DNA from 3 places in the Virgibacillus sediminis genome. Region 3 is predicted to be linked to each of the others. Evidence: riboswitches for the same ligand, from Rfam matches in the RefSeq annotation. Region 3 holds a riboswitch; each other region holds the start of a gene.
The links. Region 3 has a riboswitch for preQ1 ahead of queC (7-cyano-7-deazaguanine synthase QueC). Riboswitches for the same ligand answer to the same signal wherever they lie in the genome.
Positions count from the first base shown of each region.

Region 1: linked by a shared signal. The riboswitch ahead of queF (preQ(1) synthase) and the one ahead of queC (7-cyano-7-deazaguanine synthase QueC) in region 3 are both predicted to bind preQ1.
Region 2: linked by a shared signal. The riboswitch ahead of ACFODW_RS03655 (QueT transporter family protein) and the one ahead of queC (7-cyano-7-deazaguanine synthase QueC) in region 3 are both predicted to bind preQ1.

Region 1 covers NZ_JBHRRZ010000003.1:234,033-239,276, forward strand. The annotation lists gene glpK (glycerol kinase GlpK) at 1-1,174, opposite strand, end outside; gene ACFODW_RS03065 (queuosine precursor transporter) at 1,397-2,038, opposite strand; gene queF (preQ(1) synthase) at 2,091-2,579, opposite strand; PreQ1 riboswitch class I at 2,691-2,736, opposite strand; gene pflA (pyruvate formate-lyase-activating protein) at 2,946-3,659, shown strand; gene ACFODW_RS03080 (YciI family protein) at 3,976-4,242, opposite strand; gene ACFODW_RS03085 (sodium:calcium antiporter) at 4,267-5,244, opposite strand, start outside.
Region 2 covers NZ_JBHRRZ010000006.1:47,785-53,028, forward strand. The annotation lists gene ACFODW_RS03645 (catalase) at 1-1,192, opposite strand, end outside; gene ACFODW_RS03650 (DUF3891 family protein) at 1,434-2,198, opposite strand; gene ACFODW_RS03655 (QueT transporter family protein) at 2,316-2,801, opposite strand; PreQ1 riboswitch class I at 2,809-2,853, opposite strand; gene ACFODW_RS03660 (VOC family protein) at 3,010-3,876, shown strand; gene ACFODW_RS03665 (alpha/beta hydrolase) at 3,950-4,552, opposite strand; gene ACFODW_RS03670 (MarR family winged helix-turn-helix transcriptional regulator) at 4,602-5,030, opposite strand; gene ACFODW_RS03675 (macrolide 2'-phosphotransferase) at 5,209-5,244, shown strand, end outside.
Region 3 covers NZ_JBHRRZ010000002.1:23,922-29,165, forward strand. The annotation lists gene ACFODW_RS01115 (SLOG family protein) at 1-323, shown strand, start outside; gene ACFODW_RS01120 (SIMPL domain-containing protein) at 470-1,123, shown strand; gene ACFODW_RS01125 (GNAT family N-acetyltransferase) at 1,238-1,744, shown strand; gene ACFODW_RS01130 (hypothetical protein) at 1,787-2,260, shown strand; PreQ1 riboswitch class I at 2,594-2,640, shown strand; gene queC (7-cyano-7-deazaguanine synthase QueC) at 2,789-3,454, shown strand; gene ACFODW_RS01140 (6-pyruvoyl trahydropterin synthase family protein) at 3,451-3,888, shown strand; gene queE (7-carboxy-7-deazaguanine synthase QueE) at 3,885-4,607, shown strand; partial or broken gene ACFODW_RS01150 (hypothetical protein) at 4,780-4,914, opposite strand.

The sequences.
Region 1 (5,244 bases), on a different contig from region 3:
CTACCATTGCATCGAGTACATCCCGTGATTGATAGGCAAGTGATTCAAGCGTGGCACGGATCATATGCTCCTTCCTGGTGCCGCGGGTGATGCCAAAGAAGGAGCCGCGTGTTTCACTATCCCAGTATGGTGTCCCTAGCCCGACAAAGGCAGGAACCATATAAACACCATCTGTAGAGTCCACCTTTGCAGCGTATTTTTCACTTTCCGAGGCATTGCGAATAACCTGCAGACCATCCCTGAGCCACTGTATGGCAGAACCGGAGACAAAGATGCTGCCTTCCAAGGCATACTCCACCCTGCCGTCCACTCCCCATGCAAGGGTGGTCAGAAGGCCATGCTTCGAGCTGACCCCTTCTTCCCCTGTATTCATCAGCATGAAACCGCCTGTACCATAAGTGTTTTTTGCCATCCCTTTTTCAAAACAGGCCTGACCGAACAATGCCGCTTGCTGATCTCCCGCAATTCCCGCGATAGGAACTTCGTGGCCGAAGAAATGGTAGCTGACCGTTCGGGCATACTCCTCTGATGAAGGACGAACCTCTGGCAGCATACACTTTGGAACATCCAGCATTTCCAGCAGTTCATCATCCCACATGAGATCATATATATTGAACAGCATGGTTCGGGAGGCATTGGAATAATCGGTCACATGGGCCTTCCCACCTGAAAGTTTATGCACGAGCCATGTATCAATGGTTCCAAACAGCAAATCGCCGTTTTCAGCTTTTTCCCGTGCATGATCTACATGGTCCAAAATCCACTTCACTTTCGTCCCGGAAAAATAAGGATCGATCAGCAGCCCAGTCTTTTCATGGATCATCTCTGTATACCCTTGCTCTTCCAATTGTTTACAAATGCCTGCCGTCTGTCTGGACTGCCAGACGATGGCCTTATGGATTGGCCTACCAGTGTTTTTATCCCACACCACTGTGGTTTCCCGCTGATTGGTAATACCTATACCAGCTACCTGTCCCGGATCTATTTCCGCTTTCCTCAGCGCATCGGCGATACAGGCTAACACAGATGTCCATATTTCATTGGCGTCGTGCTCGACCCATCCTGGACGAGGAAAGAACTGTTCAAATTCCTTCTGCCCTGTAGCCACTATTTTCCCCGCCTTATTGATGAGTATTGCTCGTGAACTGGTAGTCCCCTGATCAATCGAAAGCATATACTTCTCCCTCAAGCCAATTCCTCCTTAAATAGGTTGTCAGCAGCCGAACCTGATGTATTTACTACGATGATAGCAATTAAAGCGCTTTATTTCCATACATTCTCTACTTCTATACCATGCACAAAAGCTTATTAACTTCCATCTTCCCCAATTGGACTTTTCCCATAACAAAGATCCTTGTAACAGATTTTCGTTAAAAACAAAATAAAACGCCATCCCTTAAGAGGAATGGCGTACCGTAAGATCTTCCGGTTTTACTGTGTTCTGTTTCCTGGCTATATTTACCAGCAGATATACAATCGGTGTATCAATCAGTGCCACGATCAGTTTAAAAACATATTGCGTGGCAATCATGCCGAGGAGAACCCCTGTCGGAACAATGCCCCAGAAGGCAACCGTAATAAAAATAGTCGTGTCTACAAGTTGTGCGGCTGCAGTAGAGAGGTTATTCCGCAGCCATAATTTTTTCCCGCCATAACTCTCTTTCAGCCGATGAAATAGACTCACATCTAGATGCTGACTGGCAACATAGGACAACAAGCTGGCCGCCATCACTCGGAAACTCCCACCCAAAATCGTCTCAAATTCCGTCTGGAGACCGAAACTTGACGCGGCAGGAAGCTGGATGGCAATCAAAATGAACACCATTACCAGCACTTGGGTAAAGAATCCTGCTTGAACGGTTTTTCGTGCAGCATCCCTGCCATAGACCTCACCGATGACATCTGTAATCAAGAAGGTGATGACATAGACAATGACTGCAGCCGGCAGAATAAATTCCCCGACACTGAATAATTTGACACCTAAAATATTTGAGATAACTAAAAGTCCAACAAATAAAGCATTCAAATAGATAAACATAGAAAACCTCCTAAATCAACAGAGAGATTTCTGCCAACCCTCTATAAAGCCCTTAGCGGTTATCAACGGTTTCCGGATACATGTCATGGTTCATCATCCGATGTTCTGCCATTTTTTCATACTTCGTGCCCGGACGTCCGTAATTGCAATAAGGGTCGATGGAAATACCGCCACGCGGTGTGAATTTCCCCCATACCTCTATATATCGTGGGTCCATAAGTTCCACCAGATCATTCATAATGATATTCATACTGTCTTCATGGAAGCCTCCATGATTTCGAAAGCTGAAGAGATAGAGCTTTAATGCCTTGCTTTCAACCATTTTTACGTCAGGGATATAACTTATATAAACGGTCGCAAAATCCGGCTGATTGGTGATAGGACATAGGGTGGTGAATTCGGGGCAATTGAACTTCACAAAGTAATCGCGGTCCTGGTGATTATTTTCAAAGGTTTCCAACACCCCTGGATTATAGTCAAAATCGTAGCTGACCCCCTGGTTGCCCAGCAGTGTCAAATCGGATACATCCTGTTTTTTCATTACATTCCTCCTCTGTATCGATTGGATCAATTATCGGAAATCTGCTTGTGGTTTTTGTTGAAATAATAAAAAGCCATGTGTCCTAAGGCACATGGCTTCATAATTATGAATTAGTGCTTAGTTTTTTATAGAGGGTTGGACTAAGAACCTCTCACGTATTCAACGTTTCTATTATACACATTCCTGTTTTTCCTGTCATCCGCAATTTTTTATTTATAATATACATATTATTTTGTAATATTTTCATTCCTGGAATGAGTCACAATATGATATATTGGACCTATAGTTAATGTTCATTCAACCTTCTATACTTCCGTCAGCTCCGACCATACAGGCTGGCAGAAGTTCCCGAAAGGAGCAGAAATAATGAAGGATCGCCTCCATACCATACAAACATGTACAAAGGAGCACGGACCCGGCCTGCGTTATCTGTTGGTCATGCAAGGATGTCCCATGCGCTGTAGATCGTGTCATCAGCCAGACAGCCGGAGAATCAGCGAAGGCCGGGAGATAACCGTGGAAGAGATTGTCCAAGAAGTAACAACCTACCTCCCCTTCCTGCAGGCTTCAGGAGGTGGAATTACTGTCAGCGGAGGTGAAGCTCTTCTCCATACCAAATTCCTTAATAAATTGTTCAGCGAAATGAAAAAACTGGGGGTGCACACGGCAATTGATACGGCAGGGGGCTGCTATACGAAATCCGACTTTTTCATGAAGCAGCTGGACCAGCTGCTATCCAATACCGACTTGGTTCTATTGAATCTGAAGCAGATTGATCCGGATAAACATAGAGCACACACGGGAATCACGAACAGCCATATTCTGGAGTTCGCCCGCCATTTATCTGATAGAAATGTGCCGGTATGGATTCGTCATGAACTGATCGAAGGTGTCAGTGACCACGATGAAGACCTCATACTTCTCTCCGATTTCATCCATACATTGAAAAACGTAGAAAAGGTGGAGGTGCTTCCCTACCTGAACGGAGACAAACCAGGTTATCAGTTAGAAGGTATGAAAACACCTACAGCCGCACGCCTCAGCAATGCAGAGCAGATACTGAACCATCAAATCATTTAAAAGGTACGAGGGGCAGAGATGCTCCGGTTGGCTACGTATAGATTCTACTCAGTGAACACCTAAAAAGGGGTTGTGACATATCAAAACGTTTAACTCTATAGGCGAACAATAATCTGAAATAGCGGAGGAAATACACGTAGACTCCTGCGGGAGGAAAGGCATAGGTGAGATCCCACAGTGCGTCAGCACGAGGAGGCCCACCAGCCGCCCGCTGAAAGCGAAGTGTATTTTCCGAAGCGGTTTATATCCACTAATCAAATTTTCTAGTTCGTTCGGATTTATCATTGAATAAAACACTTTTGTCCCAATCTTACTCTTATTTTGCAAGTGTCATGGTCCACTCATGAACCTCACATTCCCTGGCACCACTTGTTACATATGGATCTTGTTTCGCCAGCTCTTCCGCCTCTGCAAAATCAGCTGCCTGATAAATAACCAGTCCGCCGGTTCCATCAGTAAAGCGGCCTTTCGCGAAGATTTTGCCCTCTTCCTCTTTCTCTTCTAGATACGCAAGATGCGCCGCTCGCAGCTCTTTACTCTTCCCTTCATCTTTCATTGGCAGAAATACTGCAAAATACTTCATGATCCAACTTCCCCCTTCATCAATTTATCCCTGGAACAATAGATAGGACACAATAAAATAACCGATGACTGTAATAATTGACGGGATGCTGTACGTCCACAATGATGCAGAACGTTTTCGCAGCAAGGCCCAAATCAGCACTGCAGAGAGCACGCTGATGGCAATCCCGGTATATAGATTGGAATAAGAAACATCAGCCATGATAGAGCCGCCTTGGTATACTGCATCCGATATTGCAAGGATGATCATATTGAACATATTACTTCCGAGGATGGAGCCGACAGCAAGGTTCATGTTCTTCAATCTCAACGCTGCATAGACAGAAACCGCTTCTGGCAGGGATGTCGTTGCGGCGATAAGGAAACTTCCAACAAAGCTCGATCCCATGCCGGTGATTACCGCTATCTGATCGCCGGTGATGGATAATACCGAACCAGCCAGCAGGATTGCTACGGCAGCGATAATGAACCCTATCACCGCTTTTTTGACTGAAATGTCCTTTGGAGGTTCTTCTCTGCCGGCCTCCGGGCTGTCGCCCATCAATGCCTCCGTCGGTTCCGGAGCGGAAGGCATACGACTGATGACAACCATACCGATCACGTATACAAGCAGTACCAACAGTGCATCCACACCAATTCCTAAAATCGTATAGTCAATCCGCAGGAAGAGAGCCAATGTCACCATCAGCATTAGGAACAAACCCAGCACCGCTGAAAACAAATGGCTTCTGCCCGCTTGAAGATACAACTGCCTTCTACGGTACACCAAATCAAACACCGCCAGGATCAGCAGGTTGAATAGGTTTGATCCAAGCATATTGCCGATAGCAATATCGACATTGTTGATCAAAACTGCGGAGAAACTGGTGGTGACTTCGGGAAGAGAGGTAGCTCCAGCCAGAAGGATCGTTCCGACAACCATACCGCCCATATTGGTCTTTTCACTGATAACATCCGCATACTCGGACAGCTTCATGGCAGTATATACAGTTAGTGCTGCTGC
Region 2 (5,244 bases), on a different contig from region 3:
CACCGACATGGCGGTCTACTTCATAACGCATGTTGCCGCCTTCCTGGTTGGTATTCACCTGCTTTTTCGCACGGTTGATCGGAAGCTGCAGGTAGTTTGCTCCTACACGGTAGCGCTGCGTATCTGAATAGGAGAATGTCCGGCCTTGGAGCATTTTGTCATCAGAGAAGTCCAGTCCATCAACGAGCACACCAGTCCCAAATGCGGATTGTTCCACTTCTGCAAAATAGTCCTCCGGATTCTTGTTCAATACCATTTTTCCTACAGGCAGCCACGGGAACTGATCTTCCGGCCACAATTTTGTATCATCAAGCGGATCAAAATCTAATTCCGGGTGTTCATCATCGCTCATTACCTGAACATAAAGCTCCCATTCCGGGTAGTTCCCTTGCTCAATAGCCTCATAGAGGTCCTCTGTTGCATGATTGAAGTTATTGGCCTGTATTTCCTCTGCTTCTTTCTGTGTAAGGTTTTTAATGCCCTGTTTCGGCTCCCAGTGGTATTTTACCAGTACAGCCTTCCCTTCGCTGTTCACCCATTTATACGTATTGACACCGGAGCCTTGCATTTGGCGGTAATTTGCAGGAATTCCCCAAGGCGAGTAGACGAATGTAACCATATGGAAGGTTTCCGGGGAGCTCGCACAAAAGTCGAAGAACCGTTGGCTGTCCTGGATATTGGTTTTCGGGTCCGGCTTAAAGGCATGAATCATGTCAGGGAATTTCATCGCATCACGGATGAAGAAAATTTTCAGGTTATTACCAACCAAGTCCCAGTTTCCATCTTCTGTATAGAATTTAACCGCAAAACCACGAGGATCTCTTAATGTCTCGGGGGAATGCCCGCCGTGTATTACCGAGGAAAAGCGGACAAATACTGGTGTACGCTTTCCTTTTTCTTGAAAGAGCTTAGCCCTTGTGTATTTGGAAACGGGCTCTTCTCCTGCAGTTCCATAAGCCTCAAAGTAGCCATGGGCGCCGGCCCCACGTGCATGGACCACCCGCTCAGGAACCCTTTCCCTGTCAAAATGACTGATTTTTTCAATGAAATCATAGTTCTCTAATGTACTTGGACCACGATTTCCCACTGTGCGTATGCTTTGGTTGTTGGTGACTGGATGGCCCTGCCTGTTGGTCAGGGTATCATCATTTTCATAATTGGTGGGCTTGCCATTGGATTTGTCTTCAGCCATGCAGTATCTCCTCTTTCCATAAGTATTTTGGCACAAGGATGCCATAGGACGCCACCACCCCATCTAAGAGGCGCTATTCATATAATGACCTTTATGGAGGTTTATTAATCTAATTCTTCCGGGAAAGGGAGAGACTTTTTATAGGGAGAAGAATTGTCCTTTATGACTAGGGATCAGAGGGAAGAAAGAAGGTTTGTAGGCTGGCCGGCGCTTGTGATAAAGGCGCCGGCAACCATGGCCATTATTCTGCAGGGACAAGCCGGACATGGACCTTTTCTGTTTCCGCTTCCTCATAACACGCAATTAGACCCTTATCTTGGATATCCTTCTTTTGAACCCTCTTTTGTTCAACTGTAACTTCGAGTGGCTCCTCGAATGGGAAGTTTTCAATGGCGACTGTTTGTTGGTCCAGCCATTTTATGTCTATCACATCTTTGGAGAATCCCTCCAGTTTAAAAGGAAGAGGAATGCCTTGCTTGAAGAATGGGTGTTCATCTTGCTTTTTAACCCCCGGGTCGTTAATGCAGACATACAGGGAAAAGTTATCACCAAGCTGGACCAGCCCATAATGAAATTTAAACAAACGTTTGTTGTAATTGGAGAGGCTCTCGATGATCCGCTGTTGTCTTGCCTCTTCCTGTTGTACGAACCGTTCTGCTTCCTTGCCGGATTCAGCAGCAAGAAACCGCTTATAATGTTCACTGCAGAGAAGCGCAGCATAAGGATCTCTTTTTTCCACTTCATCAATCCCGAGGGTATATAGGACAATTTTCGGATGGATGGGGAAGTCAGTAAATGTAAAAGGTTCATGTTTTGCATCATTCCAGAAAGGCTGTTTATCAAATTCCTTCCACCCTAAATCATGCTGCTGGATGGCATAGAGTACTGATTCCTTCCATTCTTTCCCACGGAACCCTTTCCATTTTTCCATGATTTCTCCGGAAAGTTCGGCATGGTGGTGCTGCTCGACTAAGACAAATTCGCTATCATGTTCCCTTACTATCATTTCATCTCATCCTTTCGATTTGATGCCTACTTTGTATTTTTCCCTATATTGATGAATATGTAAACAGAAAGGAAAACAGCAGCCTTTCGTCTGCTGATACAGGAAAGGCTGCTGTTTTTATAATAACTTATGAAAGTGGAGGCGCTGGTTGAGTGCATACATAACCGGAATACCGACTGCTAAGACCACAAATTCTCCTGCGGCAGTTGTCAGCCAAGTGAATAGGAAAGGCAGCCCCAATGCCAGGTTCAACTCAAAGGCAATAATAAACATGTTGAATGTAAAAATAAGTGTATTAAGAACCAACAACACCCAAATGTTTTTTATATACTTTGCGAGGAATATGATGATGCCAAGTGATATGGCGGAATGAGCAACACCAAACACTAGGTCATAGATTCCCAGCGGGGAAAAGAAGAGGTTGCTTAGAAAGACACCGAGAACAATACCGAAAAAGTACTTCTTGTTAAAGACAACAAGGTGGTTGAACATTTCGGGGATCCTGAATTGTACGTTGGTAAAGCCAAAGGGCTGTATCACCATCGATACAGTGATATATAATGCCGCAAGCAAAGCGTTTACGACGATTGTGTTAGATTTCATATTTCTTCTCTCCTTAGTTTTTTATCGTGGGAGGTTCCCGAACCACGGTCTGAACCTAACAAGTATAATATAAACAAGCGGCATTGGGAAGGATACCTGTAACAGACAGCGGAACAATTTGACAAAACTTAGTGGAGACCCTACAATAGTTACATATAGTAACTTAGTTAAATTAGGTAATCAATATAATGTAAAGGACGTTTTATACATGGAGGAGAAATTTTTTAGAAGTCCGGCAACCCATGTCGGGCAAGTGAACATTAATGTTACCGATCTGGATAGATCCCTTGCTTTCTATCAGGAAGTGGTTGGATTCAACGTGTTGGAAAAGTCGGGGAATACTGTCTCGCTGACAGCTGATGGCAGCCGGCCGCTGTTAACCATTGTCGAGCCTGAAGGCGCCCTGCCGAAAGAAGAGCGGAAAACCGGGTTGTTCCACTTTGCTATTTTACTTCCATCCCGGTCTGACCTCTCCAGCTTCTTGACCCATCTTATTAAGTCAGGGCAGACGCTGCAATTAGGCGCCTCTGACCATCATGTAAGTGAAGCTCTCTATTTTAACGATCCTGATGGAAATGGCATTGAAGTCTATCGGGACCGTCCTTCCGGCGAATGGGAATGGAGTGGCGGTAAAGTTAAGATGGTTACGGAACCTCTCAATGGAGATAGTCTGGTTGCTGAAAGCGATCGGGAATGGCATGGACTGCCCCAGAAGACTGTCATGGGGCATATTCATTTGCATGTAGCAAATTTGACAGATGCAGAAGTATTTTATAAGCATGGTCTTGGGTTTGATATAGTGACGACCTATCCAGGTGCATTGTTTATATCCACCGCCGGATACCATCATCATATCGGCCTGAATATCTGGAATGGGGAAGGGGCTGGGAAGCCCTCTACAAATAGTGCTGGGCTTCGCTGGTACTCCCTCGTTTTCCCTGATGGAAAAGCAAGGCAGGAAGCTGTTGACCGTCTCGAGCAGGCAGAATTTAACGTAGAAAAAGCAGGGGATGCTTATAGAGTAGAAGACCCGTCGGGCAATAAGATCCATCTCATAGTGGAACATACAAAATAGCTGGTGCTCCCTGGATGACCTGTTCATAATTTGAAAAAACCGTTCTGCCAAGCTGTATGGCAGAACGGTTTTTTTAGATGGTTTGATACCATTTTTTTGCTGCTTGCACTTCTGCCATAGTCAACTGATGACCTCTGTTCTCCCAATGCAGTTCAACGGAAGCCCCTGCATTTCCAAGGAGGGATTGCAGGTCTTCGGATTCCTCTGAAGGACAGATGGGATCGTTGATTCCGGCAGCGATGAATACCTGTTTTCCGGATAAGTCCGGAAGATTGATTCCCCTGCGCGGCACTATGGGATGATGCAGGATGGCCGCGGCAAGGCTGTCTTGGTAATGGAACAACAGGCTTGCTGCTATATTTGCCCCGTTCGAGTACCCGACAGCAGTAATATTATCTCTCGAGAAATTATACTTTTTAGCTGCATCGTTCAGAAAATCATTCAGTTCCTTTGTACGAAAGATTAAGTCTTCTTCATCGAATACACCTTCGGCAAGACGTTTGAAAAAACGCGGCATGCCATTTTCTAATACATTTCCCCGAACACTCAATACATTTGCTTCGGGGTCCACCTCTTTGGCAAGAGGAAGCAAGTCCTCTTCCGTGCCGCCTGTTCCGTGTAACAAGAGCAAGGTAGGTTTATCGGGATTGCTTCCTTGTTGGAAAATATGTTTCATCTGAATTGCTCCTCTCTTTGAAAACTTTGTACTTTAAACGGCAGCAGACTTACTGTCCGTTTTCTATTCCTACTTTCTTAAGGGCTTCTACAATAGTTTCCTTCTCTTCATTAGAAACGCCGGAGAAGATTTCTTCTATCACCTGTTGATGTTTGGGGAAAATTTCATCCATCAGCTGGTTGCCCTGATCGGTGATATGAATATAGACAACCCGTCGATCCTCCGTACATGGCCGCCGTTTCAACAATCCTTTGGCTTCTAGTTTATCTATGACATAGGTGATAGATCCAGTATTGATCAATACTGCTTCGGATATCTGCTTAACCGTCAATTCCCCTTTATGATACAAAGCTTCCAGAATAGCAAAGTCCGATGTTTTCATACCGTAGTTTTTTATATCCTCTTTTACCCGTTCCATCACGGTCTTGGATGATTTCATCAATACAACAAAGGTTTTTAGTGACAAGTTTTCACTCATGGTGACACCTCCCTACATAAACTAATTAAATTAAATATATTTGAATCATATTATAATGAATTCATAATAATTTATTTACCAGTTGATGTCAAATGAACCTCAGCAGTTTTGATAGTGTTATGGCCGGTGAAAGGGGGAATGGGTTTAAGTGGACCAAGATATAAAAGGAAGTGAGTATATGGGATTGACAACATCGAAGGTATCAGAAATAGCA
Region 3 (5,244 bases):
CGCCATTTGAGAATCAGGAATCCCGCTGGCCTGAGCCATTGCAGGAGAAATACCAGGAATTGATGATGGTCGCCGATTTTTACCAACCCATCTATAAAGGGGAGTACAAAGGGGCATATCAATTTAAGGCTAAAAATATGTGGCTTGCCGATAAAAGTGATGCCTGTTTACTATTAATGGATGAAGAGTTCCCGGGAAGCACCCGTTTTTTCCATGCGGCAGCAAAGGAGAAGGAGAACTATCCCATTTACACCATCACTCCGGCTGACCTCGATGACATTGTGGAAGAAATGCGGATGTCCGACCCGGATTATTGGGGGTAGCCTGACTCCTTCCTGGTAGGATAGAGCCCTGGTCGGAAACGGGGAATATGCACGGGGCAGCAAGTGATAAAATAGGCTATGGAAAATAATCCGCTCGATACAGGCATATACATATATAAATATTTCAATGGAAAGGCGGAATGGTCTTGAATTACTATCCTGTGCAGTACAGGCAGCCGGCCGGTCTGAGGCGGATCATTACGGTTGTCGGAAAAGGAAGTGTATCGGCATCCCCAGATGCAGCCAGGATCCAGCTGGGGGTTGTAACGGAAGATGAGTTGCTTGCCCAGGCCCAGCAAGAGAACAGTTCGCGGATGAACCAGGTTATTGGAACACTGAGGAATCAAGGAGTGGCTGCTGAAAATATCCGGACGACTGCCTACCGGATTGAACCAAGATATGATTATGTGGACGGGTCACAGGTGTTCAGGGGATATGAGGTCTACCATGAAATTACCGTGACAGTAACAGATATCGGACAGGCGGGTGCGCTGATCGATGCAGCGGTCCAGAGCGGTGCCAATCGTGTGGTCGGAATTCGGTTGATCCTCCGCGACCAGGAGGCAGTATACCAGCAGGCACTCCAATCGGCCTTGAGCAATGCGGTATCCAAGGCGGTTGCTCTGGCGGGGACCATGCAGGTCTCCATCGATACGACACCTATCAACATTACCGAGCAGTCCGTCCAAGCTGTCCAGCCCTATGCGGCATTCACACTGGCTGAGGAGGCTGCGGTGACACCGATTGAGCCTGGACAGCTCACCATTACAGCAGAAATCGAGGCGGAATTCGCCTATTGATCAAAGCAGCGGACATTCCGCTGCTTTTTTTAAAAGGATGAATGGGAGCATCAGGGGAATATAAATGTTATAATAATTTAAAATATTTCCATCAATGGCAAAGAGGGGGATGACATGGATTTTGAAATCCGGCGGGCGAGGAAAAAGGATATCAAACATGTACAGCAGGTGGCTGTGAAGAGTTGGAAAGAGACCTATAGAGGAATCATTCCGCCAGAGATCCAGGAGAAATTTCTGCAGAATGCCTATAGTGACAGGTCCATGAAAAAGCGTCTGAAACATACACATATCTTTGTCGCTGAAGCGGGTGACCGGATTGTCGGCTTTGCGAACTTTTCCCAGGTGAAGGAGAATGGAAAGGTGGAACTGGGAGCCATCTATCTCTATCCGGATTATCAAGGAAATGGAATCGGCACTGCTCTGCTGTATGAAGGAGTAGATCATCTCGGAGGCGTGGAGGAGGTCCACTTGAATGTGGAGAAGCAGAATGAAATCGGCAAGAGATTTTATCATGCCAAGGGGTTTGAGGCGGTTTCGGAATTCAAGGATAATTTTGACGGGCACACCCTGAATACCATTCAAATGGTCTTGAAAATCAAGGATGCGGCAGGCACGGCGTAGGTCTTTGGGAAAGATAAACTGCGGTTGCGGAGGAGGAGCAGCATGTGCTATGAGGGAAGGATTTCTGCATGGTCAGGAACTTTGCTAGTAATTGCAGGGATGATTTCCATCAATTTATCGATCTATGCATTACTAGCCTTTATCCCGGTATACTTAGTTTGTTGCAGCCTGAAATGGCAGATCCGGATGGAGGATGAAGCATTTCATGTACGGGTATTGTTGTTCGGCCAAAGAGTCTACCGGAAAATATACCGTCCGGATGAAGTCGTGGCAGTGAAATTCCTGCGCATCGGCTGGGCGAAGAAGGCAGCCAGGATCAAGTTGAAGCAGGGGCTGCCGATCAGGATAGAGAACTTCCGGCCGTCCGGCATATTCCGGGAGTTGGCCGATTATGCTGCCCGCCATGGAATTGCCGTGCATAAGACCAGGGACTACAGCGTGCTGGAGAGAATGGACCGTACACGGAAGCGAACCGGGACAGCAGATGGGGGAACCAGCCCGGTGGATGGAAGGTAGTTTAAAAAACTTCTCCAAGAGGAAGGATATATATAACCTTTTGTATGGGAGGAGAAATCCATGGGGCGTTTGATTCGCAGATTGGTAAAATACGGACCGGTGATTTATCCGGTTGTACGTAAATTTTTAAATAAACGGAAACAGCGGAATATGACGAACAGCGGGCGATAGAATCCACTTCCGGGTGAAAAACCCGGGAGTTTTTTCATGGATGTGAAGGTTTATGCTAGTAGGATTAGCCATGTCCTCTGTCCATCCAAGGATAAAACTGTTACGGTAAACAGTCCGGTTGTGTTAGAATTAGTTGAAAACAGAAAAAGAAGTCTGCTTGATGCAGGAGAGGTTCGCAATTCCATCCCTCTATAAAAAACTAAGGAGACAAACAACACTGCCTTCTTTGTGTTGTTTTTTTAGTGGGAAAATGCTTGCTTCTCTTTCTATTGAACAAGAGGCTGTTTTGATGTGAAGTCTACTCCGAGGGTGACCTGATCAATAAAAACAGCCTGAAGAAAAGAGGAGGAAATGAACATGAATAATAAAAAGGCGATTGTTGTATTCAGCGGCGGGCAGGACAGTACGACCTGTCTGTTTTGGGCGCTTAAAAAATTCGATGAAGTGGAAGCAGTGACTTTTCAATATGGCCAACGGCATAGCGAAGAGCTGGATTGTGCAAGAGAAATCTGTCAGAAGCTCCAGGTGCCGCATCATGAATTGGATATGTCGTTATTGAACCAGCTGGCCCCGAATGCGTTGACACGCAAAGATATGGACATTACGGAGGGGGAAGACGGCCTTCCTTCCACCTTTGTGCCGGGAAGGAATCTGCTGTTTCTTTCCTTCGCAGGTGTGCTGGCAAAACAGGTGAATGCTGCCCATTTGATTACCGGAGTATGTGAGACCGACTTCAGCGGCTACCCGGACTGCCGGGATGTTTTCGTGAAATCGCTGAATGTGACGCTCAACCTTTCAATGAATGAGGACTTTGTGATCCATACACCGCTAATGTGGCTCGATAAAGCCGGAGTATGGGAACTGAGCGACCAATTGGATGCTTTCGAGTTTGTAAAAGAGCATACGTTGACGTGCTATAACGGTGTGAAAGGAAGCGGCTGCGGCGAATGCCCTGCCTGCAAGCTGCGCCAAAGAGGGCTGGAGCAGTATGAAGCACAGAAGGCCGGGGTGCATACAGAATGATGCAGCAAATATACCCGCCGGCAGTCCATGGCTATTCGTTTGAAATCAATAAAGACTTCCATTTCGCTGCCGCCCACTATGTACCGCATGAAGATGCGGGGAAGTGCAGTGTGCAGCACGGCCATACGTACTTCACCAACATCACGGTGGCAGGAGATGAATTGGATCATACCGGCTTCCTGGTCAACTTCAAAAAGGTAAAAGATCTGATTCATAAACGCTTTGACCATACGACCTTGAATGAGGATGCATCTTTTTCAGATGAAGATGCAGAGTTCTTTCCGACCACAGAGGTAGTGGCACGGACCATCTGGGAAATCGTACAGGAATATCTGGATACCCTCCCGAATAAGCCTGCATGTGTCCAGGTTTACTTGCGGGAAACACCGACAAGCTATTGTATTTATAGGCCAAAGGAGGGGGATCGGATATGACGATACCTGTGATGGAAATATTCGGGCCGACTATTCAGGGGGAAGGAATGGTGATTGGCAGGAAGACCATGTTTGTACGGACGGCAGGCTGTGACTATTCCTGTTCCTGGTGTGACTCCAAATTCACATGGGATGGCTCGGAGAAGGACGCCATCAGGAAAATGGAACCGGCGGAGATTGTGGATGCCTTGAAGCAGGAGGGCGGCGAACATTTCGGCCATGTCACCATTTCCGGAGGGAATCCTGCACTGCTGGCAAGGCTGGATGGGCTGATCGATCTGCTGCATGCGGACGGAATCAAGGTGGCACTGGAAACACAGGGAAGCAGATGGCAGGAGTGGTTTACGAAAATTGATGATCTGACGCTGTCACCGAAGCCGCCGAGCTCCGGCATGAAAACAAACTTTTCCGTGCTCGACTTCATTATCGAATCACTGCAGCTTAAGCAGGAAGGCAGCTTCAGCCTAAAGGTGGTCATTTTTGACGAGGACGATCTGGTTTATGCGCAGGAGATCCATCAACGCTATCCGCAAGTGGAACTGTTTCTCCAGGTTGGCAATGATGATTTGGAAACCACCGATGAGAAAGAGTTTCTGCCATATTCATTGCGCCGGTATGAACAGCTGATTGACCGGGTCATGGAGAATGACATTCTGAAAGATGTAAGGGTGCTTCCGCAGCTGCATACGTATCTGTGGGGGAATAAGCGCGGCGTTTAGAGAGGCGTGCAGACATGGAAACTTACGGGGCGAGGCCTGAGCGGAGGTCGCCCCCCGCGGAAATATGCTTCGCTTTCCGCTGGCGGCTGGTGAGCCTCCTTGTGCTTAGCGATTGCGGGTCTCGCCTAGGCCTTTCCTCCCGCAGGAGTCTCCGCATATTTCCTCCGCTGATTCAGTTCATTGTTCGCGTTTTTTTTGAGTAAAATAATTTAGTTCTGTCCAGATGTTGGCTGGTAACTGGCGTAATTATGACATCCTCATCCAAATCATTTCCGACAATAATAACAGGGCGCTGTTTAGTTTGACGATTTCCTTTTAAAGGACATCTGCCAACTAAACGTCGCCCTGTTTCATTTTACTATTAGTTGTAGATGCCATTCTCCTCACTATCCCAAGAATAATTTTCACTTAGTAAAATAACATCCCTAGACATATATTTTTCTTTAATTTTATCAAGTACCTTTTGCCTATCTTCCTCATTCAACATATCAATTTCCTTGATGATTTTAATAGACGTATCAGCACATCCATTAGTTTATACCCTTATTAAGCTTATATTCGACTAACATATAATGTTCAAATTAAAATCTATTGTTCTATTTCCGTATTCAAAATTTCCCCATTAAACAACTTTCTA